Regions from separate parts of the Sinorhizobium sp. 7-81 genome, predicted to be linked through region 1. Evidence: predicted binding sites of a transcription regulator. Region 1 holds the regulator's gene; each other region holds the start of a gene.

Region 1 (10,533 bases):
TCCTTCTTCGCCGTCTGCTGCATCTTCTGGCCGTGCTCGTCCGTCCCGGTCAGGAAGAAAACCTCGCGCCCGTCCAGTCGCTGATAGCGCGCCATCGCATCCGTCGCGATCAACTCGTAGGCGTGGCCGATATGCGGCCTGCCGTTCGGATAGGAAATCGCGGTGGTGATGTAGAAGGGGGAGGTATCTCTCATGATGGGCTTCGATATGTCTCGGATCAGGAACTAGTGGCAGCTATTAGCGCATCGCCTTCAGGTAGGGAACCGCTGGCGCCCAGAAAAAGCCCATTTGACGCCAAGCGCGGCGCCATAAAGCAGGCAGCCGGTTGACACATGCCACAAATTGGAACAAACACGGAACAAAAGAAGGAAGCGCGATGTTCGACGAGCTTAAGCGAAAATTCGAAGAAGCCTCGGCCGCCTATGCCGCCGAACATTCCGTCTTGCGCGACCCGGACTGGTACGTTCTGAAACTGCAGGAAGAAATGGGTGAACTGACGCAGGCGTGGAACAAGCTCAGCGGACGGGGACGCAACGGCGGGAAGACACCGGGTGAATTGCGCCAATCTCTTGCCGACGAAACAGCGGACCTCCTCGGCCATGTTCTGCTTTTCGCTTATCGCAACGATATCGACCTCGGCTCGTCGATCGAGCGGAAATGGAAGTTCAAGCCCGACTTATAGAGCGTCTTTCAGATCTTCGAGTAGCGACAGGATCGTCTGCTTGCGATCGAGATTATAGGCGTCGCTCACCGTCAGCCGCTCGGCGAAAGTGCTGGAGAGCCTCGCAAGGCGCTCGGCCCTGCCGATATCGCCAGCGAGTGCCGCGTCCCGCGCCTGCTGCATGACGCGTCCGGTCAACAGAGACGAGAAGAAATCGTAGATCGTTTCACTGTCCCTTGCCGACAGAATATCCGCGAGCTTGTGCATCTGCCTTCGGACAGCTGGTCCCTGCCCCGCCAAAATATCTTCGAAGGCGGCGGCGATATCGAGACCGCCGTAATTGATGAGCTTCAGCGCCTCGGAGACACTGCCGTTCGCCGCGGCGAGGATGCGCTCGACGTTCGACCCCGTCAGATCGAAGCCGAGTTGGGCAAGCGCCTGGCGCATCGACTCGTCGTCCAGCGGCTTCAGCCGCAACGGAAGGCAGCGCGAGCGGATGGTCGGCAGCAGTTTTCCGGGCGCGTGCGTGAGCACGAGAAAAAGCGACCGGCGCGGCGGTTCCTCGAGTATCTTGAGGATGGCGTTGGCCGCATTGCGGTTGAGATCGTCCGCCGGGTCGATGATGACGATGCGCCAGTTCCCCGTGCCGGACGTCTGGCCGAAGAATTTTCCGGCGCGCCGCACCTCATCCACGGTGATTGCCCCTTTGGCCCTGCCCGTTTTCTCGTCCACCGGGCGGGTGAGATGAAGCAGGTTATGCGATGCCCCGGATGCGAGCTGACGTGTGACGATGGAGGCGGGATCCGGATCGGCGAGCTGATCGGGTGCTGTCGTCGGCTCTGGGTGGTTCAAGATATGGTTCGCGAAGCGGAAGGCAAGCGTCGCCTTGCCGATGCCTTCCGGTCCTTCGATGAGGATCGCATGGTGCGCTTTGCCGGACTTGTAGCTCTGGGCAAGAAAAGCTTCAGCCTGAAGATGGCCAAAGAGCTTCGCGTTTTCCGCCGGGGCCACAGCCCCCTCCAGCACACCAGGACGCTCCGTCGTCATGATGCAGCTTCCGCGTTTGACGACTGCGGCTCGTCACCGTCTGCTAGCAATGCGTCCATGATCTCCCGGACCTCGGCGGCGACGACGTCCGGCGGCCGTGCTGCATCGACGACACGACAGCGCCGAGGGTCGGCTTCCGCGATATCGAGGAAGGCCTCGCGTCGCTTCTCGTGCGTTTCCAGCTGTTCCTTCTCGAAACGGTCGGGATTGCCATCGGCGGCGCGATGGCGCGCGCGTTCAAGCCCAAGCGCGGCAGGCAGGTCGAAGATGATCGTTCGGTCCGGGATCACGCCGTTGACGGCCACGCGCTCGAGTGTCTCCACGAAGGCCGGTTCGAGATTGCCGGTGATGCCCTGGTAAACGCGCGAGGAATCCATGAAACGATCGCAGAGGACGATGGTACCCTTCTGAAGCGCCGGCCGGATCACTTCTTCGACGTGGTCGCTGCGCGCAGCCGCGAAGAGAATTGCCTCCATGCGAATGCCGAAAGACTCAGCCGCCCCCGAGAGCAGCACGTGGCGCACTGCCTCCGCGCCGACAGAGCCGCCAGGCTCTCGCGTGGTCAGCACATCGTAGCCACGCGCGCGCAGCGAATCGGCCAGCAGGCGCATCTGGGTCGACTTGCCGGCCCCTTCCCCGCCCTCAAACGTTACGAACAAACCCTTCGTCAGCGACATGCGTTCCCAAATCGGCCGCCTGCATGTTTCCTCAAATCGTAGCCGATTAAAGGATAAAAACATGCAGCAATTCAACGTGCTACAGCGCGCTTTGCGCGTCTGACAAGACGCGCGGCGCTGTAGCTATCGGCCCTGTTTAGCCGATTGGTTCGCCAGAAGAAACGGGCGCGTGCGCATTTGTTACAGCCAGAAGAAGAGAAGCTCCTGGAGCGCATCGAGCGCGCGGCTGGTAAGCGTGCCTACCTCGACCGCGCTGCCGGTCCTCACCGGCACTTCCCGCAACAATCGCTCGCCGTTCCAAAGTTTGACGACGCCGACTTCCTGACCAGCCGCGACCGGTGCCGTCAGCGGCCATTTGTAAACGATGCGCGCTGTTAGCCGTTCAGGATTGTTCACCGGGAGCAGGACATCGATCGGCCCGCCCGCGACAAGAGGGACGCGCGATGTCGCGCCACCATAGACGCTTGCTTCGCCGATGGCCTCCCCATCGGCGAAGATGCGCCGTTTCTCGAAGGCGGTCATCGCCCAATCGAGCACCCTGCGGCTTTCGTCCGTGCGCTCCTTGTCGCTTTCGAGCCCACCCATGGCCAGATAGACGCGGCGGTCTCCGCGCTGCATCGACGCGGCAAGCGAAAAGCCGAAACCCTCCGCGAACCCCGTCGCCAGCCCGTCGACGCCGACATTGGCGGCAATCAGCGGATTGCGATTGCGCTGGCGGATCTTGTTCCATTCGAATTCGGCCTGGGAATAGAGCCGATAGAAATCCGGGTGAGCCTCGCGCAGATGCCGCGCCAGCGTCACCAGCTCCCGCATCGTCACCTTGTTCGCAGGATGAGGAAGACCGGTGGCGTTGTTGAAAGAGGCAATGGGCATGCCGAGTTCGCGCGCCCGCGCCGTCATACGCTCGGCAAAAGCAGCTTCGCTGCCGTTCATGCCTTCCGCGAGGATGATACAGGCATCGTTCGCAAGTTGCACGATTGCGCCTTGAATAAGGTCCGCAACGCGGATCCTCGACTTGATTGCGGCAAACATCGTCGAGGTGCCGGACGGTGCTCCTCCGGTCCGCCAGGCGTGCTCGGAGACCTCGTAGGTCGTCTCAGGGCTCAGTTCGCCCTTGTCCAACGCCTCGAAGACCACCTCCATCGCCATCAGCTTGGCAAGCGATGCCGGCGGCACGGGCTCGTCTTCGCCGCGAGCGAAGAGCACTGTGCCGGTCTCCCCATCGACGAGATAGATTTGTTTCGCCTTGGTGTCGAACGCGGGCGCCTGGGCGACCGCATTTGTCGAGACGGTCGCCGCAAGAAGGGCCACGACCGCGAGCAACTTTATGCGCATGAGAAACTCCGGCTTCATCATGGGCATAGCAGCGCGAACAAAGCTGTTCAACCGAAGCTAGCGCTAAACACCGTCCCTGTTCTGGCGCTTTGCATAGGCGATGATGGAATCGGCCGTGAGCGGGTTCGAATCGACCATAATTGCCTCGAAGGGCGACGCCTTATCGCTGACGCGCACTTCGACATAGGCGGCGGCATAAGCCATATTTCCGTCGGGCATCGGGATCAACTCCGGCCGCACGGCGGGGATCGGCCCGATCTCCGGGAGCGTGACAAATTCGCCGAGAGATTGCGGCATGGCGGCTTGCGCCGCCGGCTCGGCGAGCGCGGTCATCGGAACGCCCGTATCCAGCGTCGCGTTGCGAGGGACCGGCACGCTGGCGAGGTCCGGCACCTGGTTGCGGAACGGCTCGTTCGACGCAACCATGACACCTGTCGCGATCTGTCCTTCCGGCATCACGCCGGGACTACGGTCACCCTTCTTGACGTAGGAGGCCATCAGATAGGGCATATCGTTGCCCTCGAGCGGCGCGCGGCCGACATATTGCACGCGCACCTTGGCACTGCCCTTGCGCTTGATGTCCAGCATGTCGGCTGTCTTCGAGGAGACATCGATGATGCGGCCGTACTCGTATGGGCCCCGATCGTTCACGCGAACGATGACCGATGTGCCATTTTCCATATTGGTGACGCGCGCATAGCTGGGCAGCGGGAAAGTCGGGTGCGCGGCGGACAGATGATACTTGTCGTAGACTTCGCCGTTCGCCGTCAGCCGCCCGTGAAAGGCGGAACCGTACCAGGACGCGACGCCTAACTTGTTGTAGCCGAAATCCTCCTTCGGCTGATACCACTTGCCCTTGACCTGATAAGCCTTTCCGACCTGGTAACGCCCACCACCCTTCGGGATGTTTGTCCCGGTCGCGACCCGCGGGCTGGCTTTGACGCCATAGACCGACTCGGCAAAGTATTCCTTGCTCCGCGCCTTGCTTGTCTTGACACTCGAAGCCAATCCGCAGGCGGCAAGCGTCGCGCAAAGCAACGGAACCGCAGCAACACGTAATCCCCTCGAAAGAAGTGCTGCATCTCTTCTAAAAATCATCTGTCCCCAATATCGTTCGCAAAGCCGTATTTCGAAAACATTCCGCTCTAGCCCCCGCGGAAAGCTCGGCGTCTCGAAACGAGACAGTCGATTAATCATGTCAGCAAGACGGCAAAATTGCGAACAGGGAGCCTGAAGCGCGGCAAAAATCTTCCGCTATGGTTTACAAATCGTATAAACCCGGGCGCGAGCCTCTCTCGTGCAGCCTAGGTCTCCTCCCGGGAGACCGGAATTTTCCCGAGCGCCGGGCACGTTAAAACTTGCAAAGACTGCGAGATTTGCCGTTCAACCCAGCGCCAAGGCTGGTGTAGCCGTCTCGTCGGCTGTGAAGGCCGAGTGCCTGCGACTTCCGACCGCAGACCACGCCAAGCGGGGGGCCGGCCGAATTGCCGTGCAGCCTCTTTTCATATTCGTGGCTCCGCTACGGACAATTTGCATAGGGCGGCGGGCCGTGCTGGATCGCGCGGTTCTGAAGCTGGAGACGATAATCGGCGAGCACCTTGTTGGTCTCGACATAGGTGGGGTCGGTCACGTTGCCCCAGAGATAGAAGATCGACGCGTCGCTCGGCGTCAGCGTGGCGCTCGGATCGCCCTGAACCCCCTTCCACGTTGCCTGCGTCACGGGCGTGGCGAAGAGCGAGGGATCGATCACCATCTGCTGTGTCCAGAACCAGCCCTGGCGCACGCATAGCGTCGGCGCGACATGCCAACCCCAGTTCACGAAGCAGTTGGGATTGTTTTTGGTGGCGACGTGCAAGCTCCCCTGTATCCACACCTTGCGCGGCTTGCGTCCCATATTGATCATCAGCCGGCACATCTCGTGCGCGCGGCCCCAGCAGCCGTCATCGGGATAGAGAAAAGGGATGCAGGGCGCTGGCACCGTGAGTGGCGGGCAAGACTTCGCGCTCATCGCATCGAAGATCTGCTGGGCGGTCGCTTTCGAAACGCAGCGAAACCACCACCAGGGCCAGAACGGCCAGCGCCAGATCCAGTCGAGCAGACGCTTCCACCACGGCCGTTCGAACGGCAGCGAATCAGGTTTGGGCCAAGGCGGCAGCGGCGCGTCATCGGGGCCGGGCGTATAGGCGCGAATATCAATGATGTTGTGCGCATCATCCTCGGTGATGATAAGCAGCTGCCCCGAGTCGAGCGCGGCGCGCAGCAACGGCTCGAGCGTCGCGAAATCGGGATTGTCGCGCCTCAGGGCGTGGCGGGCGTGCGATCTTTCGAGCATGACCTCATAGCCCTGGTCGCTCGGAAGCATGCTCATCGGGCGCGTCACGCGCGGGATCAGCAGCCGTGTGATTGCCGCGCTGTTAGGATCGATCTCCAGATAGACCGGCGCCTTGCGCCTCGCGAGCCCGTCAAGCACTTGGACGAAGCCGCTCGATCGGGCATCGCTCGCGTCAAGCCGGGCGCGGCGCCCGCCTTCGAGCACGACCCAAAGCCCCTCGCGCAGCAGCTCGGCAGTGGGCCGGTCAAGCGGAGGATCGAAATCAATGCGGGTCGAAACAATCGCATTGGGATTTGGCATGGCACACCCCCCGGATGCGCCAGAATATCAGAGCGCTACGCGCCTGTCCTTGCGTAGAATTTATGGCAAACTGAACAACTTTTAGCTCTATTATGGCCATCCCTTCCAATGATCGCAAATGCGACCCGCCTGCTCGCCTCAGCGAAACTCATCGGCATCACGCTGGACCTCTAATCGCAGGTCATGCAGGGCATGCAAGCGAACGCCGCCGAGCACGTTGACGCGGCGATCAAAGCTGCTAAAAAGCCAGCCGTCGAGTGATTGGGTAGCAAGCGGTAGCAGCTGCCGTTTTCAGGAAACCAACAATTGTTGGATTTTCAATCGACTGGAGGAGTGGCCGAGCGGTTTAAGGCACCGGTCTTGAAAACCGGCGTGCGTGAAAGCGTACCGTGGGTTCGAATCCCACCTCCTCCGCCAGCTGTCGCCGATTGCCGTCTATAGGTCGATACCGCCGCCGATCACCGCATTCTAGAGAACCGCCGATTCTACGCTAAACGCGATATGTCTTGGAGACTAGTTCAGCGCAATCAGGCAGCTTACGACCCCAAAAATGGATCGGACCTGTCGGCGCAGTCCGTTGGGGGTATCGTGCGACTAAGCAGGAACGTATGTCAGCCTAATCGTGTCCTCGCCAACGGGATCGGCGGAAACAAGGCGGAGCGGCGGCCGTGGGCCGGCAAAGAATGGCTTGCCGCGGCCAAGCACGATGGGTTGGAAGTAGAGTCGGTACTCATCGATAAGACCAAGGTCGGTTAGGCTTCGTGCCAGGTCTGGTCCGGAAACGGCAATCTCTCCAACGAGCCGAGCCTTCAGACTACGTATCACCGCCTCGATGTTATCATCGACAAGTGTGGCGTTGGGGCCGACTGACTTCAACGAGCGCGATACGACCCACTTCGGTTGGCGCCGCCACGCCGCCGCGAACTCGTGTTGCTCCTCACTCCATTCAGGACGGTCTTCGTCCCAGTAACGCATGGTCTCGTACATGCGACGGCCGTACACACTGCCGGTCAGGTCGCGCACGTGCTCTATCCAGTGACGAAAGAGCGCGGGACCTGTCCGCAGTTCCAGGTGGTCGACGTAACCGTCCAAGGACTGGTTCATTCCGAAGACAAGCTTTGCCATGGCTGCTAAATCTCCACCCCAAGGCCTTCACGATAGTACGAGCAGCGTGATGCGGAAAGTGAAGTCGGGCGCAAACTGCGCGCCGCGTCGTCGGTCTGATGAATAACCGCGCCCCGTTTACCACCGAGTGCTGCCATTCGCTCGTAGGTCTATCCAGGAGAGTGATGGAGGGTTATGGCCTCGATGAGCGAGTTCATCGGACTTGTGCGGCAGTACGCATCGAGCTCGCGACAGGTTCGCTCGTCGAGATCTAATATCCGGCCAACTTGATATCCACGAGCTCGTGCCGCCGCAGTGGGACTGATCTTCCACTCCGACGTCTCGATTCCCGTAGCGAGCCAAATCCTGATCCAGGAAATAACAGCAGCCACGCGCGCGAGTTCCGGGGCTCTCACCAGGCTCGTGGAGATAGAGCACGGCATCGACTAGCGATGTCCCGCCCCCTGGCGATCCGAGGGGCTCCGGTCGTTACGGCTAAGCGACGGTCGTCGTGGCGGTGTCGACGACCTCAAAGTCGTGGGTGATCGTGGCCGTCTTGGCGAGCATCGCCGACGCCGAGCAATATTTCTCGATGGACAGCGCAATGGCTCGCTCGACCTTGTTCGCCGCCAGGCTGCGCCCCTTGACCACGAAGTGGAGATGAATGCGAGTGAACACTTTCGGATCCTGCGCAGCACGCTCCGCGTCGATCTCGACGACGCAGTCCTCGATCGCCTCGCGGCCCTTTTCGAGGATGTGAACGACATCGTAGGCCGAGCAACCCCCAGTGCCGATCAGCACCATCTCCATCGGGCTCGGGCCAGGTGTTTTTCCCTCCGTCCCGAATGCTGTCCCAAGCACAACCTTGTGCCCACTCCCGGACTCGCCAAGAAACGTCCGGCCTTCAACCCATTTGATGCGTGCCTTCATGAGATTCACCTATTACCACCACGTACCATCATAGTCCTGCAGACGTTCATGATCTGCAACATTCGACGTCCCTGGCGCAAAGTCGCGAAAATTCACGGAATTTTAGGTACTTGCGGAACACATATGGAACAGATAGTGTCTGTTCTTGATTTGTTTCGCGACTCTGGAGTGACGCGCCATGCTAACCCGCAAGCAACAGGAATTGCTTCTGTTCATTCACGAACGGATGAAGGAATCCGGGGTGCCGCCGTCCTTCGACGAGATGAAAGATGCACTGGACCTCGCCTCCAAGTCAGGCATCCATCGGTTAATCACCGCGCTTGAAGAACGCGGTTTCATTCGCCGCCTTCCTAACCGGGCGCGAGCACTCGAAGTCATCAAGCTGCCTGAAGCCTATGCGACGAGTGCGCAGCCTCGGCGTGGCTTCTCGCCAAGCGTGATCGAAGGTAGCCTGGGTAAGCCACCCGCGGCGCCTGCGGCCACTGCGAAGTCGGCGCCACCGAGTGATTCTGCAACGGTGTCGGTGCCGGTCATGGGACGAATCGCAGCCGGTGTTCCGATTTCCGCGATCCAGAACAACACGCATGATATTTCGGTACCGGTCGAGATGATCGGCAACGGCGAACATTACGCGCTTGAGATCAAGGGCGACTCGATGATCGAAGCGGGTATCTTCGACGGCGACACCGTGATCATTCGCAACACAAGCACAGCCAATCCCGGCGACATCATCGTGGCACTCGTCGACGATGAAGAGGCAACGCTCAAGCGGTTCCGCAGGAAGGGCGCATCGATTGCGCTCGAGGCCGCCAACCCGGCTTATGAGACGCGGATTTTCGGACCGGACCGCGTCAAGATCCAGGGCAAACTCGTCGGGCTCATTCGCCGTTATCACTAGTTGAGGACAGCCAGTCGCTTGGCGACCGCTCTGCCTGCGCCATCACGTCAATCGCCCGATGCGCGGCATGGCGACCCCGGAAAGCATTGCAGAGGGAATTGCCACGCTTCGCCGTCGGGCCGACGGGCAGACACATTGCCGTAGAGACCGACGTGTCGGCGGCGACAGTAAGCCGGGCGCTCAGGCGAGTGGGTCTTGCGCGGCTGAAGGATATCAGCCGGCCGAGCCGATGCGCCGCTACGAACGCGAAAAGCCCGGCGAGATGATCCACATCGACATTAAGACGCTCAGGCGCTTCGATCGCGTCGGCCACCGGATCACCGGTGACCGCACTCGCCAATCGGCAGGCTCGGCATGACCGAGGGCAACCTCTTGAGGCGCCACACCTAGCCGACCCGGCGGGTGGCGTCCGTCGTCGCTACGGTGCGTGTCGTTCCGGCTGCACCACCGAACCAGGCAGCGAGGGCGCCTACAACAAGCGATAGGAAGCCCAGGAGCGCTCCACTGGAAACGACGGTGGCGGCCGTGTCGGCGGCTTCGGTCGCCTGCTGCTTGGCGCGTTCCACCGAAGCCTTGTAGCTTTCCTCGTACTCTTGAACCTGGGTGCGCGCTTGGTCCACCGGAATGCTCTGAGCCCTCGCGATGGCGTCGGCAGCGCGATTTCGGGCTTCTTCCGCAGTCGCTTCGTCGCCAGTGACGGCCGCACGCACGGCGGCAACTGCAGCATCGCGAAGAGCTGCGGGATCGTTGCCCCCGGTCGCGCTTCTGATCTGCCGTTCGATATCGGCCATTGGATCGACGGATGTCGCGACGGCAGGTGCCGCGGCAGTCGTGGCTATGGCGGCAGTCCTTCCAACGCCCCCGATGATGCCACTCAAACCGCTGAAGGCGCCGCCGACCACAGCGCCGACCGAGGTCGTCAGCAGATAGAGAACGACCAGTGTCGTGACGGCCCAACTGGTCAGTCCATGGTAACTTCCTGTCACCCTGCTGGGACGGCCTGAAACCCTGCTTGCGACATATCCGCCGACGAACGCCGCGACGATGCCCGAGATAACGAACCAGAGACCTCCTGCAATCGAAAACGTACTCGCGTTCGGATTGTCGGCGGTTGTCGGATCAATTACCGCGGCTCCAATTCCAACGCCCAAGAGGTTCAGTAGAAACTGCACCGCAAGCGCGAGCGCCACGCCGGCAAATACCGCTCCCCAAGAAATTTGGTTAACGGCGGCGCTCGCCGAAAGATCGG
Region 2 (10,533 bases), on a different contig from region 1:
CGAGGCCGCAGTCGCCGCCTACCGAGATATCGCCAACCCTGAAAGAGACACCGATGCCAGTAATCCCCCGCAAGACCATACTTGAAAAGCTCCACGGCATGATCGCCGCCGGCAAGCCGATCATCGGCGGTGGGGCCGGAACGGGGATTTCGGCCAAGGCCGAAGAGGCGGGCGGCATCGATCTCATCATCATCTACAATTCCGGCCGTTACCGAATGGCGGGCCGCGGCTCGGCGGCCGGTCTGCTCGCCTATGGAAATGCCAACGAGATCGTGAAGGAAATGGCCTTGGAGGTCCTGCCGGTCGTCAAGGCGACACCGGTACTCGCCGGCGTCAATGGCACTGACCCATTCGTTTTCATGCCGCAATTTCTCACGGAACTGAAGGCGATGGGCTTTTCCGGCGTACAGAATTTCCCGACCATTGGCCTCTTCGACGGACGGATGCGGCGGAGCTTCGAGGAGACCGGGATGGGCTACGGTCTTGAGGTGGACATGATCGCCGAGGCCCACCGACTCGACCTGCTGACGACACCCTATGTCTTCAATGAGGAAGAGGCGATCGCGATGGCCAAGGCCGGTGCCGATATCGTCGTCGCTCATATGGGCGTTACCACGGGCGGCGCGATCGGCGCCACTTCCGCGATGTCGCTCGACGACTGCGTGAGGGAAATCGACGCGATCGCGAACGCCGCATGCTCGGTGCGGAAGGACGTTATCGTGCTCTGCCACGGTGGGCCGATCTCGATGCCGGAGGATGCACGCTACATCCTGGATCGTTGCCCGGGCTGCAATGGCTTTTATGGCGCAAGTTCCATGGAACGCCTGCCTGCCGAGGTGGCGATCCGCAAGCAGACGGAAGATTTCAAGGCGCTGGCCATCAGAACGGTGGTCTAAAGCGGGCAAGATGCGGGAGGAGGCCGCGGCATGGCAAAGGACAAATATTTTCTCTACCCGAAGGATGTCGACAGCTTCGGCTTCGACTGGGGTCGCCTCGCACTGACGGTCGCGCCCGAGGTGAACGGGGCGGAGCGCTTCTCGGGTGGTGTGGTGGACTTGCCGAGCGGCGAGGGGCATGCACGTCACAATCATCCCGGCTCTGAGGAGATCATCTTCGTCATCTCGGGCGAGGGCGAACAAATGGTGGAGGACGAGAACGGCAATCCGGTGACACATAAGGTTGGGCCTGGTTGCACCGTCTATGTACCGGAAAGCCGGTTCCACTCGACGAAGAACACGGGATCCGGCCCGATGCAGCTCTTCGTCGTCTATTCGCCGGCCGGCCCCGAGCGAGCGCTTCGCGACCTGCCGGATTTCCGATTAGTTTCGCCTGGTACCTGAAGGCGCACGGCAACGGCCTCTGGGAGAAAACCCATGAACATCAATCCAAGCGAAGCGCGGGCGGTGGAACCGCCTTTCGATGCGGCTAAACTCGACAGACTAATGGAGGAGGCGGGTATCGACGTGCTGCTCGCCACCTCCAAGCACAACACGCAGTACCTGCTCGGGGGCTACAAGTTCATCTTCTTCGCCGCAATGGATGCGATCGGCCACAGCCGCTATCTGCCGATCGTCGTTTATGAGAAGGGCTCACCCGATCACTCAGCCTATGTTGGCAACCGCATGGAGGGAGGTGAGCACCAGAACAACCCGTTCTGGACACCCGCCGTCCATACGGCGACCTGGGGTACGCTCGACGCTGCAGCACTTGCCGTCGAGCACCTGAAGAAGATCGGTAACGCGCGTGCTCGCATCGGCATCGAGCCGCCCTTCCTGCCCTCCGATGCGCGGGATGTGCTGGCTTCTCGTCTTGAAGGTGCGCGTTTCGTGGACGCGACGCACACGCTCGAGCGACTGCGCGCTATCAAGACGCCGCAGGAGCTGGAAAAACTCAAGCTTGCGTCCGAACTGATCACCGATTCCATGCTCGCCACCATCGCGGCGGCACGGGAGGGATCCACCAAGGCGGAGATCATTGAACGCCTCAGGCGAGAAGAGACCAATCGCGGGCTGCAATTCGAGTATTGCCTGCTGACCCTCGGCGCCAGTCACAACCGTGCGGCCTCGCCGCAGGCGTGGGCGAAGGGCGAGGTGCTTTCGATCGATTCGGGCGGCAACTATCACGGCTATATCGGTGACCTTTGCCGCATGGGCGTGCTCGGCGAGCCTGATTCTGAGCTCGAGGACCTGTTAGCTGAAGTCGATTCGATTCAACAGGCGGCCTTCACCAGAACCAAGGCCGGGGTTGCAGGCCGCGAAATGATTGCGGCGGCGGAAGAGGTTTTGAAAAGCTCGCCTTCGGCCGCCTTTACCGACTTCTTCTGCCACGGCATGGGTCTCATCAGCCACGAAGCACCATTCCTGATGACCAACCATCCGGTCGCCTATGAAGGCGTGGACGCGGATCGCCCCCTGGAGGCAGGCATGGTCATTTCCGTCGAGACGACGATGCTTCACCCGAAGCGCGGTTTCATCAAGCTCGAGGACACGCTCGCCATCACTAAGGACGGGTATGAGATGTTCGGCAACAGAGGGCGCGGCTGGAACCCCGGGGCGGTATAGCGGGCGGCGAATTCCTGCCGAAAGACGGAGCCCGGCGCACGATCGTGTGCCGGGCTCGCAGTCTATTTATTGTGGTAGATCTCGGTGCCGAGAACCTTTAAGGCACTCCCGCATGAAGGCGGCAAGGTTGTCCAGCCCTTTGCCGATACCATCGTGCCGTCGACATAAGCCTCGGTGGGGGAGAGGTCGATATAGGTGCCACCTGCCGGCGTGACTTCCGGCTCGCAGGCGTCGAGAGCGCCGACCTTCTTGCCACCACAACGCCCTCGACGGCGATCAGAATTTGTACGCCGTGGCAGATCGTGAAGATCGGCTTCTGCTCTTCGTGGAAGTGCCGCACGATTGCCTGCACGCGTTTGTCGGTGCGGATGTATTCGCGGCCTTTAAAATTGGAAGGAGATTTCAATGCCACGGGCTGGCGGCGGTCTGAACTCCGATCAAAAATTCAGCCGGACCATCATAGGGCAGTGATCTGAAATAGCCAGGACCTGGTCTTTCCCGTTCGGGGTGCCGGCTTTGTTGCCGCCAAGGTTTCCAATGCTCAGATGCTCGGCCGGGCCGTTGCTGTTGATCCCCGGGCCGACAAGGATGTGGTCAAGCCCCACTGGATTGCGGCATCCGAGATAGTTGTCCGAGGCGAGCAGCTGCGTCTCCGGCGTGGTCAGATCGCGGATGTCGGCCTGGGCGCAGAGTGCCTGTCCGGCATCGCTGATCTGGCAGTGCTCGTCGAGAACCTTGAGATTGGCGGCCGCTGGCTGACCGTCGGCGATTTCTTCTATGAGCGACCGGGACAGCACGCCCGCCGGCCGCTGCGTCGAGGTTCCGCTCGCGTCGGTCCTGGCCGGTCGCTGGTCGCGCAGCTCATGCCACAGGTTGCGGTTGAAATCGCCTAGCAGAACAATCTTGGCTCCATCGGCCGCCGCGCGTTCAACCCAACTTTCGAGCGGATCGATCTGTTGCTGCAGGATCGTGCAGTCTTTGCCCGATCCCTCGAGGTTTCCGCCGTCGAAGGGCGACACACAACTCGACTTGAGGTGGACATCCATGATGCGAAGCAGTTTCCCGTCAATTTTGAGCGTGGCCGCAAGACCCGGCCGCGGCCGCTTGTCGTCGGGATTCGCGGGCAGGCTGAGCGCATCCTCGATGGCGCAGGACACCGTTTCGCCCAGCGTTTTCTTCCAGGCGATGACCAGGCGCTGCACCTTGTAACCCGTCACGGGGCAGAAATCGTAGTTAACACCGCCATTCGGCAGTACTTCCCTGACTGACTGCTCGCCGCTGACCTCTTGGAAGGCGATGATGTCTGCAGGAAGGGACCGTGAGATGAAATTCGCGATTTGCTCCTGCCGCTTTCGGTAGGCATCGAGATTGACGCGAACCGCGCCGCCGGCGAAGTAAACGCTGCAGACCGGAAAGCGGGTCACGTCCCAGCCCTCGACCTTGAAGGCGTCGATGTCCCATCCCGGCTTGAAACCCGCCTCCTGGGACGGCTTGAATTTGCCAGTCGCGGGATCTTCGACATAGTTCTTCGAACATTCGCCGATCCAGTGCTTGGCGGTCTCCAGGTCCATGTGCCAGCCGAGGTTCCAGGTGGCGATGGCAATCTGGCTCGCCAGGGCCTCGGCGGATCCGAGCAGAACAAAAAGGCATGCTGCCAGATACCGGATCACGACGTCTCCCTCGCCTCAAAGTTGATCGAAGGGAGTGAATTACAATTTGCTAATCTGCGCAAGAGTTCTTGAGGGCCTGGCCGCGATATTCGCACTCGCCAGGATCGCGTGATAGCCGCTTAGACTACCCCTCAGAGGTAGTTCGGTTCAGCCTGGCTGGAGGCCTGCTCTCGACCCGTTTCACGACCGGCAGATGGCGGTGCTGACACGCGATCTTACGCATGGCTTGGCTCAACGGACTTGTGCCTGAGGACGAAATCCTCCGTCCGTTGCCAGCGGGAACTTCCGGATCAAACGCCACTCGAATGATCCAGCCCAGCCGATGCTGGCGGTCTAAAGCGCTAGCCGCAACTGCGGCGCCACTCCAGAGGTCTGCCGTTCCAGCGATGACAGCGTGACGCCGAGCAGGCGTATGCCTTTGCGCGGCGGAAAGATCGCCGCGAGAAGCAGGCCGACCACCTCCTCGAGGTCGCCGATCGTTTGCAGAGGTGCCGTAACCGTCTTGCTGCGGGTGATCTGGGTGAAATCGGCATATTTGACCTTGAGCGTGACGGTCTTGGCGCCGATTTCATTGGCCCCGCAGTAAGCCCACACCTTCTCCATCAACGGCTGAAGACCGTCGCGCGCCGGTTCGTAGGAGTGAATGTCCTCAGAGAACGTGTCTTCCGCGCCAACGGATCTCCGCACCCGGTCCGGTTTGACCTGGCGATTGTCGATGCCGCGGGCGATCCCATAGAAATATGGCCCCGATTTCCCGAAATGTTCGACCAGAAACTCGAGCGTCTTCTCCTTGAGGTCGGCGCCTGTCTCGATCCCCAGCCGATGCATCCTTTCGGCCGTCGCCGGCCCAACGCCGTGGAATTTCTTGACGGGGAGGGCCTCGACGAAGGCCGGCCCGTTCTTCGGCGTAATGACAGCCTGACCATTGGGTTTGTTGAGGTCGGATGCCATCTTGGCGAGGAACTTGTTGTAGGAAATCCCGGCCGACGCATTGAGGCCCGTCGTCGCTTTGATTTTAGCGCGGATTTCCGCGGCGATCTCGGTGGCGATCTCCATGCCCTTCAAGTTTTCGGTGACGTCGAGATAGGCCTCGTCGAGCGAGAGTGGCTCGATCATCGGCGTGTATTCGGCGAAGATCGCGCGGATCTGCAACGAGACGGCCTTGTAGACATCAAAGCGCGGTCTGACGAAGATGAGGTCGGGGCACTTCCGTTGGGCGGTCACCGAAGGCATCGCCGAATGAACGCCGAACTTGCGTGCCTCGTAGCTGGCGGCCGCCACCACGCCGCGGGCCGCAGGATAGCCGACGGCAACCGGCAGGCCCCGCAGCTCGGGATTGTCGCGCTGCTCGACCGATGCATAAAAGGCATCCATGTCTATGTGAACGATCTTGCGCGGTCGCTCGCTGCCTTCGTCGTTTGTCATCGCCTAGCTTCCATCAGGTCCCTCAACCAAACATGGGAAGTGCGCGCCGCATTTGTCACCCTCCGGCGTCTGCATGCGCTCGCAGCCCATTGCCATGCGTCGGCGGATCACAGCGAAGGTCATGTTGGCGCCAAACGCTTTCACTAACAGCTTGCGCTCAAACGCGCAGTGGCGATGACATGGCCGACAGATGAATTCAATGATCCGCTCACGATGATCCCTCAGTCTCGGACCCAGATCGTTCACAGGTCCCCCTCCCGCCATGAGAAAAAATTCCTATACCTGGCATCGGATTGAATCTCTTGAACGAATTTCTTCGACGGGCACTTTCGCTCAACTTCCGCGCGCCACATGCGCATTGACTCATTTTCGCTTTGAGAACAAATACAGAACATGTTCCTACTTCTCAAGCCGAAAACGGGTTGCCGTAAAGGAGATCATGACCGCCGTCGCCACTTCGAACGCAGTCCTCGACGAGTTACGCGAGAAAATCGCCAGCCTAGAAGGGGGCAGCCTGCGCCAGCCAAGCGTTCTGCCCTTCGGGGTCAGCGAGATCGATTCGCAGCTGCCGAGAGGTGGGCTCGCCTATGGCGCGCTACACGAAGTGGCCGGCGGTGGAAACGGCGCGATCGATGGCGCCGCGGCGGCACTCTTCATCGGGGGCATCGCGGCCCGCACGACCGGCAAGGTGGTCTGGTGCCTGACGCGCTTCGATCTTTTTTTTCCGGCGCTCGCCCAGGTCGGGCTTCATCCCGATCGCGTCATCTTTGTCGAGTGCGACAAGGAAGACACGGTGCTCGCAAGCTTCGAGGAGGCGCTGCGCTATGGCGGCCTTGGCGCGGTCGTCGCCGAACTGGTGCGCCTGCCGATGACCGCCTCGCGCCGGCTGCAGCTTGCGGCGGAAAAATCCGGGACGTTGGGCCTGGTGATCCGCCGCTGGCGGCGCCAAACGGAAGCTTCGGACTTCGGCATGCCGACGGCTGCGGCAACCCGTTGGCGGATATCGGTGCTGCCGTCGGAGCCGCTTCCCGTACCGGGCGTTAGCCGGCCGCGATGGTTGGCGGAACTGATGCGGGTCAGGGCAGGAGAGGGAGGAGAGTTTATCATCGGAGCATGCGATGGCCAGGGTCGTATCTGTCTTTCTTCCGACACTGCCGACCGACAGGATAAGACGAGCCGATCCTTCGCTCTCTCCTGACAAGCCTCTCGTAGTGATCGCCAGGAGCGGGTCGAAGCGATGGGTTGCGGCGGCCGATCGGGCAGCTCTCAAACTCGGGCTTCGCGTCGGCATGCCGGCCGCCAAGGCGCAGGCGCTGGTCCAGGAGCTCGTGGTGATCGATGCCGATCCGGCGGCCGACCTTGCCACATTGGAACGGCTGACGCTCTGGGCCTTGTCGCGATATTCTCCCGTTGTCGCCATGGATCCTCCCGACGGTATCGTCATGGAGACCGAAGGCGCCGATCACCTCCAGGGTGGAGAGGAATTGATGCTGTCCGGCCTCATCAACCGCTTCCGCGGCCGCGGTCTCGCTGCCCATGCGGCGATCGCCGATACCTGGGGTGCGGCGCATGCGCTTGCCCGTACCACCAGCCGTGAGACGGTGATCGTCGGCCGCGGCGAGACCGACAAGGCCGTGAACCCTCTGCCACTCTCGTCGCTGCGACTGCCAGCCGAGACCGTCGCAAGTCTCCGCACGCTCGGCTTCGCCACCGTCGGCGATCTGGCTGCCACACCGCGGGCGCCGCTTACCCTGCGTTTCGGGCCGGAGGTCGGGCGGCATCTCGACCAGATGTACGGCCGCGTCGCCGAGCCGATCGATCCGATCCGGCCGGCGGACCTCGTCGAGGTGAACAAGTCCTTTGCCGAACCGATCGGCGCACCGGAAACCATCGACAAATACGTCAGCCGCCTGGTGCGGCAGCTCTGCCTGGAACTTGAGAAGCGTGGGCTTGGCGTGCGGCGCACCGACCTCATCGTCCACCGCGTCGACAACACCATTCAGTCGCTCCGGGCTGGCACGGCCAAGCCCGTTCGCGACATCGCCTGGCTGACGAAACTCTTCCGCGATCGCATTGAGAGGATCGAGCCCGGCTTCGGCATCGAGAAGCTCAGCCTCGCCGCCACCCTCGCCGAGCCGCTCATCGAAACACAGTCGGCGTCATTGCTGATCGAAGAGCAGGTAACCGACGTGACGCCGCTGATCGATGTACTCGGCAATCGCGGCGGCCAGCGGATTTTCCGTGTCGCGCCGGTGGCAAGCGACGTCCCGGAGCGCAGTGTGCAGCGGATCGCGCCGACGGCCGATGAGGACGGCGCCACCTGGCCGCTCAATTGGCCGAGGCCGCCGCGGCTTCTGGAGCGTCCCGAACCGATAGAAGTGATTGCCCTTTTGCCGGATCATCCGCCGGTCTCGTTTACCTGGCGCGGCAAGCGCCGCCGGGTGAAGCGCGCCGATGGTCCGGAGCGGATCTTCGGGGAGTGGTGGAAACATAGCTCCGAATGGGTCGCGGTCCGCGACTACTTCGTGGTCGAGGATGATACCGGCGAACGCTTCTGGATATTCCGATCGGGCGACGGCGTCGATGCGGAAACCGGTTCGCATAAGTGGTTCATGCATGGGATCTTCGCGTGATGCGCTACGCTGAGCTTCAGGTCACCACGCATTTGTCGTTCCTCAGGGGCGCAAGCTCGGCGGAAGAACTCTTCGCGACTGCAAGGCTGATGGGCATCGAAGCGCTCGGCATCGTTGATCGCAATAGCCTGGCCGGTATCGTCCGGGCGCTGGAGGCGTCGCGCGCCACCGGCCTGCGGCTCGTTGTCGGTTGCCGGCTCGATCTGCAGGATGGCATATCGATCCTCGTCTATCCGACCGATCGCGCCGCCTATTCGCGGCTGACACGACTTCTGACACTCGGCAAGGGCAGGGGAGGGAAGGCGAACTGCATCCTGCATCTTGATGACGTGGCGCTGTACTCGGAGGGCCTGATCGGCGTTCTGGTGCCGGATATGCCGGACGACATCTGCGCCGTGCAGCTCCGGAAAATGGCGGAGGTTTTTGGAGACCGTGCCTATGTTTCTCTCTGTCTTCGCCGCCGTCCGAACGATCAGTTGCGACTGCATGAGCTGTCGAACCTCGCGATAAAGTACCGGATGAAGACAGTGGTCACCAACGACGTTCTGTTTCACGAGCACGGCCGCCGGCAGCTGCAGGACGTCGTCACCTGCATCCGCACCGGCACGACCATCGACGATGTCGGCTTTGAGCGCGAGCGGCACGCGGATCGCTTCCTCAAGCCGCCGGAAGAGATGGCGCGTCTCTTTCCCCGCTACCCCGAAGCCCTGGCAAGGACCACGGAGATCGTCGAGCGCTGCCGGTTCTCGTTGGAAGAGCTGGTTTATCAGTATCCCGAAGAGGCGCTGATCCCGGGCCTGACAGCGCAGCAGTCGCTGGAGCATTGTACCTGGGAGCGCGTGAAGACGCGGTATCCTGAGGGGCTGCCGGCGCATGTCGAGAAGACAATCCGTCATGAGCTCGCTCTCATTGAGACGATGAAATACGCGCCCTACTTCCTGACGGTGTTCTCCATTGTGCGGTTCGCGCGCTCCCAGGGCATTCTCTGTCAGGGCAGGGGATCGGCGGCCAATTCCGCCGTTTGCTATGTGCTCGGCATCACCTCGATCGATCCTGAGACCAACGATCTCCTGTTCGAACGGTTTGTCTCCCAGGAGCGCGACGAGCCGCCGGACATTGATGTCGACTTCGAGCACGAGAGGCGCGAGGAAGTCATCCAGTGGATCTACAAAACCTATGGGCATGACAAGGCGGCGCTCTGCTCGACGGTGACCCGCTATCGCGCCAAGGGGGCAATTCGCGATGTCGGCAAGGCACTTGGTCTGCCGGAGGACCTGATCAAGGCGCTCTCCTCCGGCATCTGGTCCTGGTCGGACGAAGTCGGTGAGCGGCAGGTGCGCGAGTTCGGCCTCAATCCTGACGACCGGCGTCTCTCCTTGACCTTGAAACTTGCCCAGCAACTAATGGGAGCGCCGCGGCATCTGGGCCAACATCCCGGAGGGTTCGTCCTTACCCACGACAGGTTGGATCATCTCGTGCCGATCGAACCGGCTGCGATGGCCAACCGCCAGGTGATCGAATGGGACAAGGACGATGTGGAAGCGCTCAAGATGATGAAGGTCGATGTCTTGGCGCTCGGAATGTTAACATGCATGGCCAAAGCCTTTGCGCTGATTCGCGAGCACAAGCATCAGGATCTCGATCTGGCCACCATCCCGCAGGAGGATCCGGCGACCTATGCGAGGATCCGCAGGGCCGATACGCTCGGCACCTTCCAGATCGAATCCCGCGCGCAGATGTCGATGCTGCCGCGCATGAAGCCGCGGACTTTCTACGACCTCGTCATCCAGGTGGCGATCGTCCGCCCCGGGCCGATCCAGGGCGATATGGTCCATCCCTATCTTCGCCGGCGCGAAGGCAAGGAGAAGGTTGAGTATCCGACGCCAGAGTTGGAGGCAGTCCTCCATAAGACGCTGGGCGTGCCACTGTTTCAGGAAAGCGCCATGAAAGTTGCCATGGTCTGTGCGGGGTTTACCGGCGGCGAAGCCGACCAGCTCCGGAAATCCATGGCGACCTTCAAGTTCACCGGCGGCGTCTCGAGGTTCAAGGACAAGCTTGTCTCGGGGATGGTCCGGAACGGCTATACGCCGGAATTCGCCGAAAAGACATTTTCGCAGCTGGAAGGTTTCGGCTCCTATGGATTTCCCGAAAGCCATGCAGCTCCCTTCGCGCTGATCGCCTATGCCTCCAACTACGTGAAATTCCATTTCCCGGACGTCTTCTGCGCGGCGCTTCTGAACTCAC
Region 3 (10,533 bases), on a different contig from region 1:
ACAGCTACTTCAATCTCGACGGCAACGACGACGCGCTCGACCATGACATCATGATCGCCGCCGATCACTATCTGCCGACGGACGAGCGGCAGGTGCCGACGGGCGAGATCCGGCCCGTCGCCGGCACCGCCTTCGACCTGACGGAAATGGCTCCGATGCGGCGGCAGATGGAAGGCGAGAACAGCCCTTTCGACCACAATTTCTGCCTCTCGCCGGAACGGATGCAGAAACGCTCCGTGGCGCTGGTGCGCAGCATCAATTCCGGCGTCTCACTGGAAGTGCTGACCACCGAGCCCGGCATACAGCTCTATACCGGAGTCAAGCTGAACGTGCCGGTGCCGGGACTGGAAGGCCGCCACTACGGCCCCTACGCGGGCTTCTGTCTCGAAACCCAGATCTGGCCCGACGCCATCAACCACGAGGGTTTCCCGAACGCGGTGCTCAGGCCGGGCGAAACGCTACGCCAAGAGACGGATTACGTGTTCATGAAGAGCTGAGGGGGGAGTGGCTGAGTCGGTGAGAACTGAACGGCCTGCCGTCTGCTCAAGCAGCATGGTCCCGCCGATAGGAGCCAAGAACAACAATGAAATGAGGTGGTTGGGAAACTGGAGCGGGTGAGGCGATTCGAACGCCCGACCCCAACCTTGGCAAGGTTGTGCTCTACCCCTGAGCTACACCCGCTCATCAACCGCGGTCCGGGGGTAGTCGGTGGACCGTGGTGCCGCCCCGTCTTGCGGCGACGGGCGCTATATGGCCTAAGCCTTTTTCAAATGCAACAGGGAAATGACGCAAATGCGAAGAATTTTTTCGGCACCATGCCAAAAGCCCGGAAATGCCGCGTTTTCCTTTGCTCACCGCCGCGCTTGAGATTGCGGAGCGCGCCTCTTCTTCGTAAAGCAGGGCGAAAAATCGCCACGGCAGGAAGGATCTGGAGCATGAGCGAGGCGCAGCCGAAAACCGCGGAAGACCTGTTCCGCTTTCTCGACGAGCTTGGTATCGAACACAGGACGAAGCGGCACGCACCGGTTTTCACCGTCTCCGAATCAGTGGCGCTGCGCGATGAAATTCCCGGCGGACATACAAAGAACCTGTTCGTGAAGGATAAGAAGGACAATTATTTCCTGCTGACCGTCGAGGAGCACGCGACGGTGGACCTGAAGACCGTCCATCAGATCATCGGCGCGGCGAGCAAGGTCTCCTTCGGTAAGCCGGAAAAGCTGATGGAATATCTGGGCGTCATCCCCGGCGCAGTGACCGCCTTCGGGGCGATCAACGACACCGGCGGCCATGTGAAGATCATTCTCGACGAAGCACTGATGGGGTTCGACACGATCAATTGCCATCCGCTTTCGAATGACCAGACGACCTCGATCGCGTCGAAGGACATGCTGCGCTTCATGGAAGCAACCGGACATGAGCCGCTTGTCTTGAAAGTGACGACCTGACATACGATCTTTGGCGCGAATGCATGAAGTCGGGCGACAAGTCCGCGAGGAGAGAAGAATGAGCGGTAGCGACAATCCCTATGCCGGATCCTTCGGCAACCAGATGACGGCTTCGGCTTCGTTCGGCGGCCAGCCGGCGCCGAAAGCGGCAGCCGCGGGCGATCTGATCAAGGAGACGACCACCGCTACCTTCTCCCGTGACGTGCTCGAAGCTTCGCGCCAGCAGCCGGTTCTCGTCGACTTCTGGGCTCCCTGGTGCGGTCCCTGCAAGCAGCTGACCCCGGTGATCGAAAAGGTCGTGACTGAGGCTGCCGGCCGGGTGAAACTCGTCAAGATGAACATCGACGACCATCCTTCGGTCGCCGGCCAACTCGGCATCCAGTCGATCCCCGCCGTCATTGCCTTTGTCGGCGGACGCCCGGTCGACGGCTTCATGGGCGCCGTTCCCGAAAGCCAGATCCGGCAGTTCATCGACCGCATCGCCGGGCCGGCCGTGAGCGACGGCAAGGCCGAGATCGAAGCCGCCCTTACCGATGCCAAGGCACTGCTCGATGCCGGTGAGGCGGAAAACGCGGCCGGCCTCTATGGCGCCGTGCTGCAGGCGGAGCCGGAAAATGCCACCGCCATTGCCGGCATGGTCGAATGCATGATCGCGCTCGGACAGCTTGCCGAGGCGCGCCAGGCGCTTTCGGAACTGCCGGAGGAGCTCGCAAAGGACGCGGCCGTCGGCGCCGTGTCGAAGAAGCTCGACCAGATCGAAGAGGCACGCAAGCTCGGCGACCCGACGGCGCTCGAGCATCAGCTGGCGCTCAATCCGGATGACCACGCGGCGCGGCTGAAGCTTGCCAAGATCCGCAATGTCGAAGGCGACCGGGACGCCGCGGCCGAACACCTGCTGTTGATCATGAAGCGCGACCGCAGCTTCGAAGACGATGGCGCACGGCGCGAACTTCTCGGCTTCTTCGAAGTCTGGGGATCCAAGGATCCGGCGACGGTCGCCGCGCGGCGCAAGCTTTCATCGATTCTTTTCTCTTAAGCGGCAAGACTGCAGCAGGATCCGTGTGTTTCTCCCTTGAGATTTTCGAGGGACGCACCATTTCTTGAGCGGTGGCCCGCGCCTGGCGCGGCAAGCCGGTATCTGCAAGGTCCAACGGAATGCATGTCGGAAATGCGCGCTATCTCGGTCCTAAGGACTTGCCGGAGATTATTCCGGTATTTCCGCTGACGGGCGCCCTCCTGCTTCCTGGCGCGCAGCTCCCACTCAATATTTTCGAACCGCGCTATCTTGCGATGTTCGATGACGCGCTCGCCGGCAATCGCCTGATCGGCATTGTCCAGCCTTCCTTCTCCGAGGGGCGGAACGATATCGACTCGTCGCCCGTGCCGGCGCTCTGTCAGGTCGGCTGCATCGGGCGGATCACGTCCTTCGCGGAAACGGGCGACGGGCGCTACATCACATCGCTCACCGGCGTCTGCCGCTATCGGCTCTTCGCCGAGGTCGCCGGTTGTCGCGGCTACCGCCGCTTCCGCATCGGTCCCTTCGCAACCGACCTCGAAAACCCGGACGACGAGAGCCTTGTCGACCGCGAGGCGCTGCTTGCCGCCTTCAGGGCCTATCTCGATGCCAACAAGCTGGAAGCGGATTGGGAAAGCGTGGAACGGGCGAGCAACCGCACGCTCGTCAATTCCATGGCGATGATGTCGCCCTACGGCCCGGCGGAAAAGCAGGCGCTGCTCGAAGCCCCCGACCTCAAGACGCGCGCCGAAACGCTGATCGCGATCACCGAGATCGTGCTTGCCCGCAATTTCGGCGACCTCGACAACATCCTGCAGTAAGTGGCAAAGCATGGATATCAATGCCAGCAAGGTCGATCCGAAACTCCTCGAACTGCTCGTCTGCCCGCTGACGAAGGGGCGGCTGAGCTATCACGCCGAAGCGCAGGAGCTGATTTCCGAAAAGGCGCGCCTCGCTTATCCGATACGCGACGGGGTTCCGATTATGCTCGTGTCGGAGGCACGCAAGCTCGAAGATTAGCGTGCTTAAGGCAACAGGCGGATCAAGCTATAATGCTCCATCAGCACCTTCTCCCCGCATGCGGGGAGAAGGTGGTCGGCAGGCCGGATGATGGGCAGCAGAAAACCGTTGGCTCTAACCGCCCACGTGTTCCACGCTTGCCTCGATCCGCTCCATGTCGTCGTCGGAAAGGCCGAAATGGTGGCCGATCTCGTGGATCAGCACATGGGTGATGATGTCGCCCAGCGTTTCCTCGTTTTCCGCCCAATAGTCGAGAATCGGACGGCGATAGAGCGTGATCCGGTTCGGAAACTGGCCGGTCTCCATAGTGAAGCGTTCGCCGATTCCGCGGCCTTCGAACAGCCCAAGCAGGTCGAAAGGCGTTTCAAGCGCCATGTCTTCGAAGACGTCGTCGCTCGGAAAATCGGCGACTTCGATAACGAGGTCGGTCGTCAGCTTGCGGAATTCCTCCGGCAGATGGCTATAAGCTTCAAGCGCAAGCAGTTCGAATGTGCTAAGCGTCGGTGCGTGGCGTTCCCGCCAATCATCGGTTTGGTCAATGCGGGCCATGGGCACTCCTTGTTGCCCTCATATAACGATTTCGCCTTTGTTTTTCGAGTGTTGAATTCGGTTCAGGCAGGGATCAGGAATAAATTCTCAAACTTGGTTGTTGACTCTTGCGACAGGCTCTGGAATCCATAAGAACATAACATGAACATCTGGTGGAGCCGACCGTCATGGCCGAGAAAGCCGTGCAGCGGGAAACCGTTCTTTCCCTCCGCGAAACCATAGCGCAGATTGAAAACCGCCGGCTGCCGGGAATCGTGCGTGCAGCCAAGGCGGCCGATCCTGCCGGTTTCCGCCGCAAGAGGGGGGAGGCGCCCCGCAACAAGGTCCTGCCCCTTGGCGTCCCTGAGCTTGATGACGTGCTCGACGGCGGACTGCCGCTCGAAGGCATGACGGAAATCCGCAATGCCGAAACGCGCGATGCGGGTGCTGCCGCCGGCTTCGTGACGGCGCTTGCGGTGCTTTGTCAGCGAATGAAGAAGGAGAAGGGGCATCTCGCGCCGATCCTGTGGATCAGCCAGACCCTTGCCTCTCGCGAGGCCGGGCTTCCATACGCACCGGGCCTCAAGTCCTATGGGCTCGACATCGAGCGTTTCCTGTTCGTTTCGGTACGCACGGTCAAGGATGCGCTCTGGATTGCCGAAGCGGCTCTTTCGGTGCCGGTCTTTGCGGCCGTCATTCTGGAAATCCGCGGCAATCCCGACTGTCTCGCCTTGAGCGAGAGCAGGCGCCTGCATGTAAGGGCCAGGACGGGCGGAGTGCCTCTTCTCGTCTTCCGGCAGGCGGGCGAGGAGGAGGCAAGCAGCGCCTTCTTCCGGCTTCAGATCAAACCGGCATTTGCGGGCGAGCGACCGCTTCCGGACGGTTCGATGCTTTGCGGCAGCATCGGCCATCCAGCCTTTCACGTCCTTGTCGAAAAAAGCAGGGCTTACGCTTCTGCTGATATCTTTCTGGAATGGAATGCCTATGACCGCCGCTTCTACCCCATCGAGCAGCACCAGTCCGTCGCTCCTCCGGCAGACGGGCAACCAGCGAATTCTGTCGATCCATTTTCCGCATCTGTCGGCCGATCGAGTGGCGCGGATTCGATGGGGCGCCTCCTGGCTTTCGCACGGGCGTCCTGATCATCCGCCCGTCGTTTTTGCCGCCAAGATCGACAATGCCATGCGGCTCGTCGCGCTCGACACGCTTGCCGAGCGGGTGGGTATGAAGCGGGGCCAGGGGGCGGCGGAGGCCCGCGCCATGTGCCCGTCGCTCGACGTGATCATTGATGACCCGGCGGCGGATCGGGCCTTTCTGGAGGGGCTTGCCGACTGGTGCGATCGCTATACGCCGCTGGTCGCGCTCGATGGAACGGATGGCTTGTTCCTCGACATCACCGGCTGCGCCCATCTTCACGGTGGCGAGAAGGCGCTTGTCGACGACGTGCTTTCGCGCCTCTTCCTGCTCGGCATCGAGGCGCGGGCGGTGATCTCCTCCTCTGCCGGTCTTTCCTGGGCGGTTGCCCGCTATGGCGATGCTGCCGTCATCCGGCCCGAGGATGCCGAAAGGGTCCTCGCGCCCTTGCCGGTCGCCGCGCTGCGCCTGCCGCCGGAAACCACCGCCCTGCTCGAGCGCGTCGGACTGAAGCAAGTCGGTGATCTTCTTCAGGCGCCGCGCGCGCCTCTGGCCCGCCGCTTCGGCCCTTCTCTTCTCCTGCGGCTCGATCAGGCGAGAGGCCACGAGGACGAGCCTCTCTCACCTCGTCTCCCCGTGCCGAGTTTTTCCGCCGAACGTCGGCTTGCCGAGCCGCTTCAGGAAGAAGAGCACATTCTTGAACTGGCACGCCATCTTTCCAACGATGTCCGCCTCTCCCTGGAGCGACATGGCGAAGGCGGGCGGCTGTTTGAGCTTCTCCTCATTCGTGTCGATGGCCGGGTATTCCGCGTTCAGGCGCATGCAGCCGTCCCCTTGAACGATGCCGATCGGATCGCGGCTCTCTTTCGCGAGCGATTGCAGGCGGTTCATGATGACCTTGATGCCGGATATGGTTTCGAGATCCTCCGGCTTTCGGTCCTTAGAAGCGAAAGGCTCGATCCTGCCCAAGAGGATTTTTCCGGAATTCCCGATGAAAGCCAGCCGCTGGCCGCCTTCGCCGACAAGCTATGTGCGCGCTTCGGGCCGGATTGCCTGACGTTTGCGACCCTTGCCGAAAGCCATCTGCCGGAACGCTCCGGCGGATTTGCTCCCTTGACGGATGTCGCGGCGATCATGGAACCTCGACCGGTCGATGAAAGAGCCTGTTCCGAAAACCGCCCGCTCCGGATTTTCACGCATCCTGAACTTGTCGAAGCGACGGCCGAAGTGCCTGAGGGCGCGCCGCGCAGCTTCAACTGGCGCAAGACCCAGTATCGCGTCGCCCGCGCCGAGGGGCCGGAGCGGATCGCCGCCGAATGGTGGATCGATGGAGAGGACCATCCCACGCGCGATTACTTCCGGGTCGAGGATCAGGAAGGCCGCCGTTTCTGGCTGTTCCGCGAGGGCCTTTACGGACGGGAGACCTCCTCGCCCCGTTGGTTCATGCACGGAGTTTTCGCATGAGTGCGGATCCTGTCTTCTACGAGCTTGGCGCACGCACGAATTTCTCCTTTCTCGAAGGAGCCGCGCCGGCGGAGGAAATGATCGTCTTCGCCAAGAAGGTCGGGCTTGCCGGCCTCGGCATCGCCGATCGCAACAGCGTCGCGGGGGTCGTCCGGGCCCATGCCAAGGCAAAGGTGGAGGGCTATCCTTTCCAGCCGGGCGCCCGCCTGGTTTTTGCCGACGGCACGCCGGATATCCTTGCCTATCCGAGAAACCGGAGGGGGTGGGGGCATCTGTGCCGCCTGCTCAGCACCGGAAACCTGCGCTCGAAGAAGGGTGACTGCACGCTTTATCTCGCGGATCTTTTGGAGTGGCAGGAGGATCTTTTGCTCATCGTCATGCAAGGCGAGGGGCGGCCGGCGCCCGAAACTATAGAAGCGCTCCTGGAGAAATTGCAGCAGCATGCGGGCAACAGGCTCTATCTCGGAATGACGCCGCGTTACGACGGCTTCGACCGGCATGATTTCGCCGTTCTTGCCACGCTCGCCCGGAAGAGCGGTGTCCGGCTTCTGGCCACCAATGACGCCCTCTATCACGATCCGCAGTACAGGCCGCTGGCGGATGTCGTCACCGCCATTCGGGAACATGTGACGATCGAGAGCGCCGGCTTCCTTCTTCAGAAGAATGCCGAGAGGCACCTGAAGGGACCGAAGGAAATGGCCCGGCTCTTCAGCGATTATCCCGAGGCGATCGACAATGCGCGCAAGTTCTTCAAGCAACTCGCCTTCAATCTCGACGAACTCAGCCATCAATATCCGGACGAAAACACTAAAGGCGAGACGCCGGCGCAAACCTTGAGGCGGCTTGTCGACGAAGGCGCGGAAGAACGTTATCCCGCCGGCGTGCCGGAAAAGGTGAAGCGGCAGATCGAATACGAGCTGGAACTCATCAACGACAAGAAATACGAGCCTTATTTTCTGACCGTCCATAAGCTTGTGAAGTTTGCCCGCAGCGAGAAAATTCTTTGTCAGGGGCGGGGGTCCGCGGCCAATTCGTCGGTCTGTTTCTGTCTCGGCATCACCGAGGTCGACCCGCAGAAGTTCACGCTCCTGTTCGACCGGTTCCTGTCGCGCGATCGCGACGAGCCGCCCGATATCGATGTCGACTTCGAGCACGAGCGTCGCGAAGAGGTTATCCAATATATCTATAGAACCTACGGCAGGGAGCATGCCGGTCTGACTGCCGCGGTCATCAGCTATAGGTCGCGCTCCGCCGGGCGCGAAGTCGCCAAGGCGTTCGGTCTTTCGGAGGATGTCCAGTCCGCTCTCGTCAGTTCGATCTGGGGCTGGGGAACCTCGCCCTTCACGGAGGAGCAGGCGAAGGGTGCGGGTCTCGATGCGTCGGAGCCGCTCACCAAGCGCGTTCTTGGCTATGCCAGCCTGCTCATGAACTTTCCGCGGCACCTGTCGCAGCATGTCGGCGGCTTCGTGATCACCCGCGACAGGCTCGACGAGGTGGTGCCGATCATGAACACGGCCATGCCCGATCGTTACATGATCGAATGGGACAAGGACGATCTCGACCAGCTGAAGATCCTCAAGGTCGACGTGTTGGCACTCGGCATGCTGACCTGCCTCGCCAAGGCCTTCAAGCTGCTGGAGGGGCATTACGGAGAGCCGAAAACGCTCGCCGAAATCTACGAGGATCATCAGGACCGCGTTTACGACATGATCTGCCGGGCCGATACGATCGGCGTCTTCCAGATCGAAAGCCGCGCGCAGATGAGCATGCTGCCCCGCCTCCAGCCGCGCGAAATGTATGATCTGGTGATCGAGGTCGCGATCGTTCGCCCGGGCCCTATCCAGGGCAACATGGTGCATCCCTATCTGAAACGACGCGAGGCACAGCGGGAAAGACAGGAGCCGGTCGAATATCCGAAACCGGAATTGAAGGCGGTCCTGGAAAGGACGCTCGGCGTGCCCTTGTTTCAGGAGCAGGCGATGCAGATCGCGATCACGGCCGCCGGTTTTTCACCCAGTGAAGCCGATCTCCTGCGCCGCGCCATGGCGACCTTCAAGCGGACCGGCACCATCCATACGTTCAAGCAGAAAATGATCGATGGCATGGTCAGGAATGGTTACGAGAAGGATTTTGCCGAGCGCTGCTTCAAGCAGATCGAAGGCTTCGGCGAATACGGCTTTCCCGAAAGCCATGCCGCCTCCTTCGCCTCCCTCGTTTATGCCTCGTCCTGGTTCAAGGCCTATTATCCGGATATCTTCTGCGCGGCACTCCTGAATTCGCAGCCGATGGGCTTCTATGCACCCGCACAGCTCGTGCGCGATGCCCGCGAACACGGGGTCAAGGTGCTGCCGGTCGACATCAATCACTCGAGCTGGGACGCTCTGCTCGAGGGTGGCGGCCCGTTCGACAGGAAGGCGCTCCATCCGCGTCATGCCGAAATGAAGAATGTGATCAAGACGCAAAAGGCGGTCCGGCTCGGTTTCAGGCTGGTCAAGGGGCTAAGGCAAAAGGATATGGATGCGCTCGTTGCGCGCCGGGGTAGGGGATACCGCTCCATCCACGATCTCTGGATACGCTCCGGGCTTACCCGCTCCGTTCTGGAGCGCCTCGCGGATGCGGACGCCTTCCGCTCCATCGGCCTCGACCGGCGCGGAGCTCTCTGGGCCGTGAAGGCCCTGGATGAGGCGTCGGCGGTCGAGCGCTTGCCGCTTTTCGATGGCGAGGGTTCTGCGGATCTGCGGGCCGAACCCGCGGTCACTCTGCCCGACATGCTTCCCGGGGAGCATGTCATCAACGACTACCGCTACCTGACGCTTTCGCTGAAAGCTCACCCTGTTTCCTTCATGCGGGGCGATTTCTCGCGAATGGGCATAGTTCCCAATCGCGATCTGGCTCAGACCGCAACAGGACGAAGGGTCACTGTCGCCGGCCTTGTGCTCGTTCGCCAGCGTCCGGGTTCTGCCAAGGGCGTCATCTTCATGACGATCGAGGACGAGACCGGCGTCGCCAACATCATCGTCTGGGAAAGAATGTTCGAGAAATACCGGGCGCAGGTCATGGGCTCGCGGCTTGTGAAGGTCCGTGGTCGCTTACAGAACGAAAGCGGTGTCATCCATGTGGTCGCGGAGCATGTCGAGGACATAACGCCCATGCTCGGCCTCTTGCGCAAGGAAGCACGGCGTTTCGGAGCCAACGACCGTACGGACGAGGCCTTGCGGCAGACGGCCGACGCCCGCGAAAAGAAAGCGCTTAAACAATTGCGCCTGGCCTTGCCCGCCCGCCCAAATCAGCACGTGGAAGCGACAAACGACGTGGCCGATGTCATGCCGAAAGGGCGCAACTTTCACTGAGCTTCGACGAGGCCGTCTCGGTATCTTCTCGGTTTCCGGCAGGTTTGCGCCGTACCGATCACTCCTGTGTAAAAATGTCGCAGGCGGCTGGCCCGAAATTGCAAGTTCTGGAAGAAAAATCGCCTCCTTAGAATCGGCTAATGTAATGAAAATACGATGATTCTTGTCAAGTTTAGAACCAGTCTAATATGCCCTTCAACTTTACGGGGAGGAGTTTTTTCTTGACGGCAAATATCCTCTTTTGCTTTATGCGAGAAATCAGGGCGTTGCGTTTGATAGGCAAGACGAGATGCTGGTTTGCAGCTGCAATTTCATCACTGAAAAAGAGATCGAAGATACGATCATCAGCCTCCTCGACGAAGACTGTTGGCAGCTGATCGTTCCGGCAAAAGTCTATCACGCGATGGAAAAGCGCGGCCGTTGCTGCGGCTGCTTCCCGAACGTCGTCGACATCATCATCCGCACCACCGAGGAATATCACGCCCGTCGCGACTCGACGGAAGCCGAGATATTTGATTTCATGATCCGCCTAAAACAATTCCACGAGGAAAACCGGAGGGCGGATCTTGAAAGGCGA

What was found. The regulator LexA, encoded in region 1, represses DNA repair genes until DNA is damaged. The targets are predictions, from matches to a motif close to TGTTCNNNNTGTGTTCNG.
Region 2: QN224_RS25430 (ImuA family protein) is a predicted target of LexA. The motif match lies at 6,033-6,050, and genes of this name have one in related genera.
Region 3: QN224_RS19165 (metallopeptidase family protein) is a predicted target of LexA. The motif match lies at 4,160-4,177, and genes of this name have one in related genera.

The regions. Positions count from the first base shown of each region.
Region 1 is NZ_JASKLT010000003.1:160,823-171,355, reverse strand. It holds gene metG (methionine--tRNA ligase) at 1-194, opposite strand, end outside; gene QN224_RS13465 (MazG nucleotide pyrophosphohydrolase domain-containing protein) at 377-682, shown strand; gene QN224_RS13460 (DNA polymerase III subunit delta') at 677-1,708, opposite strand; gene tmk (dTMP kinase) at 1,705-2,385, opposite strand; gene QN224_RS13450 (D-alanyl-D-alanine carboxypeptidase family protein) at 2,566-3,720, opposite strand; gene QN224_RS13445 (septal ring lytic transglycosylase RlpA family protein) at 3,784-4,818, opposite strand; gene QN224_RS13440 (protein-glutamine glutaminase family protein) at 5,240-6,352, opposite strand; tRNA gene QN224_RS13435 (tRNA-Ser) at 6,680-6,769, shown strand; gene QN224_RS13430 (dihydrofolate reductase family protein) at 6,947-7,477, opposite strand; gene QN224_RS13425 (OsmC family protein) at 7,952-8,386, opposite strand; gene lexA (transcriptional repressor LexA) at 8,565-9,284, shown strand; partial or broken gene QN224_RS13415 (IS481 family transposase) at 9,391-9,627, shown strand; gene QN224_RS13410 (PhnA-like protein) at 9,671-10,533, opposite strand, start outside.
Region 2 is NZ_JASKLT010000010.1:16,633-27,165, reverse strand. It holds gene QN224_RS25475 (Tm-1-like ATP-binding domain-containing protein) at 1-85, shown strand, start outside; gene QN224_RS25470 (phosphoenolpyruvate hydrolase family protein) at 54-896, shown strand; gene QN224_RS25465 (cupin domain-containing protein) at 927-1,340, shown strand; gene QN224_RS25460 (Xaa-Pro peptidase family protein) at 1,374-2,561, shown strand; partial or broken gene QN224_RS25455 (DJ-1/PfpI family protein) at 2,624-2,946, opposite strand; gene QN224_RS25450 (endonuclease/exonuclease/phosphatase family protein) at 2,999-3,985, opposite strand; partial or broken gene QN224_RS25445 (SOS response-associated peptidase) at 4,407-4,568, shown strand; gene dinB (DNA polymerase IV) at 4,565-5,656, opposite strand; gene QN224_RS25435 (hypothetical protein) at 5,660-5,920, opposite strand; gene QN224_RS25430 (ImuA family protein) at 6,093-6,854, shown strand; gene QN224_RS25425 (DNA polymerase Y family protein) at 6,775-8,289, shown strand; gene QN224_RS25420 (error-prone DNA polymerase) at 8,289-10,533, shown strand, end outside.
Region 3 is NZ_JASKLT010000005.1:266,894-277,426, forward strand. It holds gene QN224_RS19135 (aldose epimerase family protein) at 1-497, shown strand, start outside; tRNA gene QN224_RS19140 (tRNA-Gly) at 607-681, opposite strand; gene QN224_RS19145 (prolyl-tRNA synthetase associated domain-containing protein) at 936-1,445, shown strand; gene trxA (thioredoxin) at 1,504-2,481, shown strand; gene QN224_RS19155 (LON peptidase substrate-binding domain-containing protein) at 2,601-3,281, shown strand; gene QN224_RS19160 (Trm112 family protein) at 3,292-3,480, shown strand; gene QN224_RS19165 (metallopeptidase family protein) at 3,595-4,029, opposite strand; gene QN224_RS19170 (hypothetical protein) at 4,197-5,150, shown strand; gene QN224_RS19175 (DUF6504 family protein) at 5,101-6,606, shown strand; gene QN224_RS19180 (error-prone DNA polymerase) at 6,603-9,956, shown strand; gene QN224_RS19185 ((2Fe-2S)-binding protein) at 10,246-10,533, shown strand, end outside; gene bfr (bacterioferritin) at 10,523-10,533, shown strand, end outside.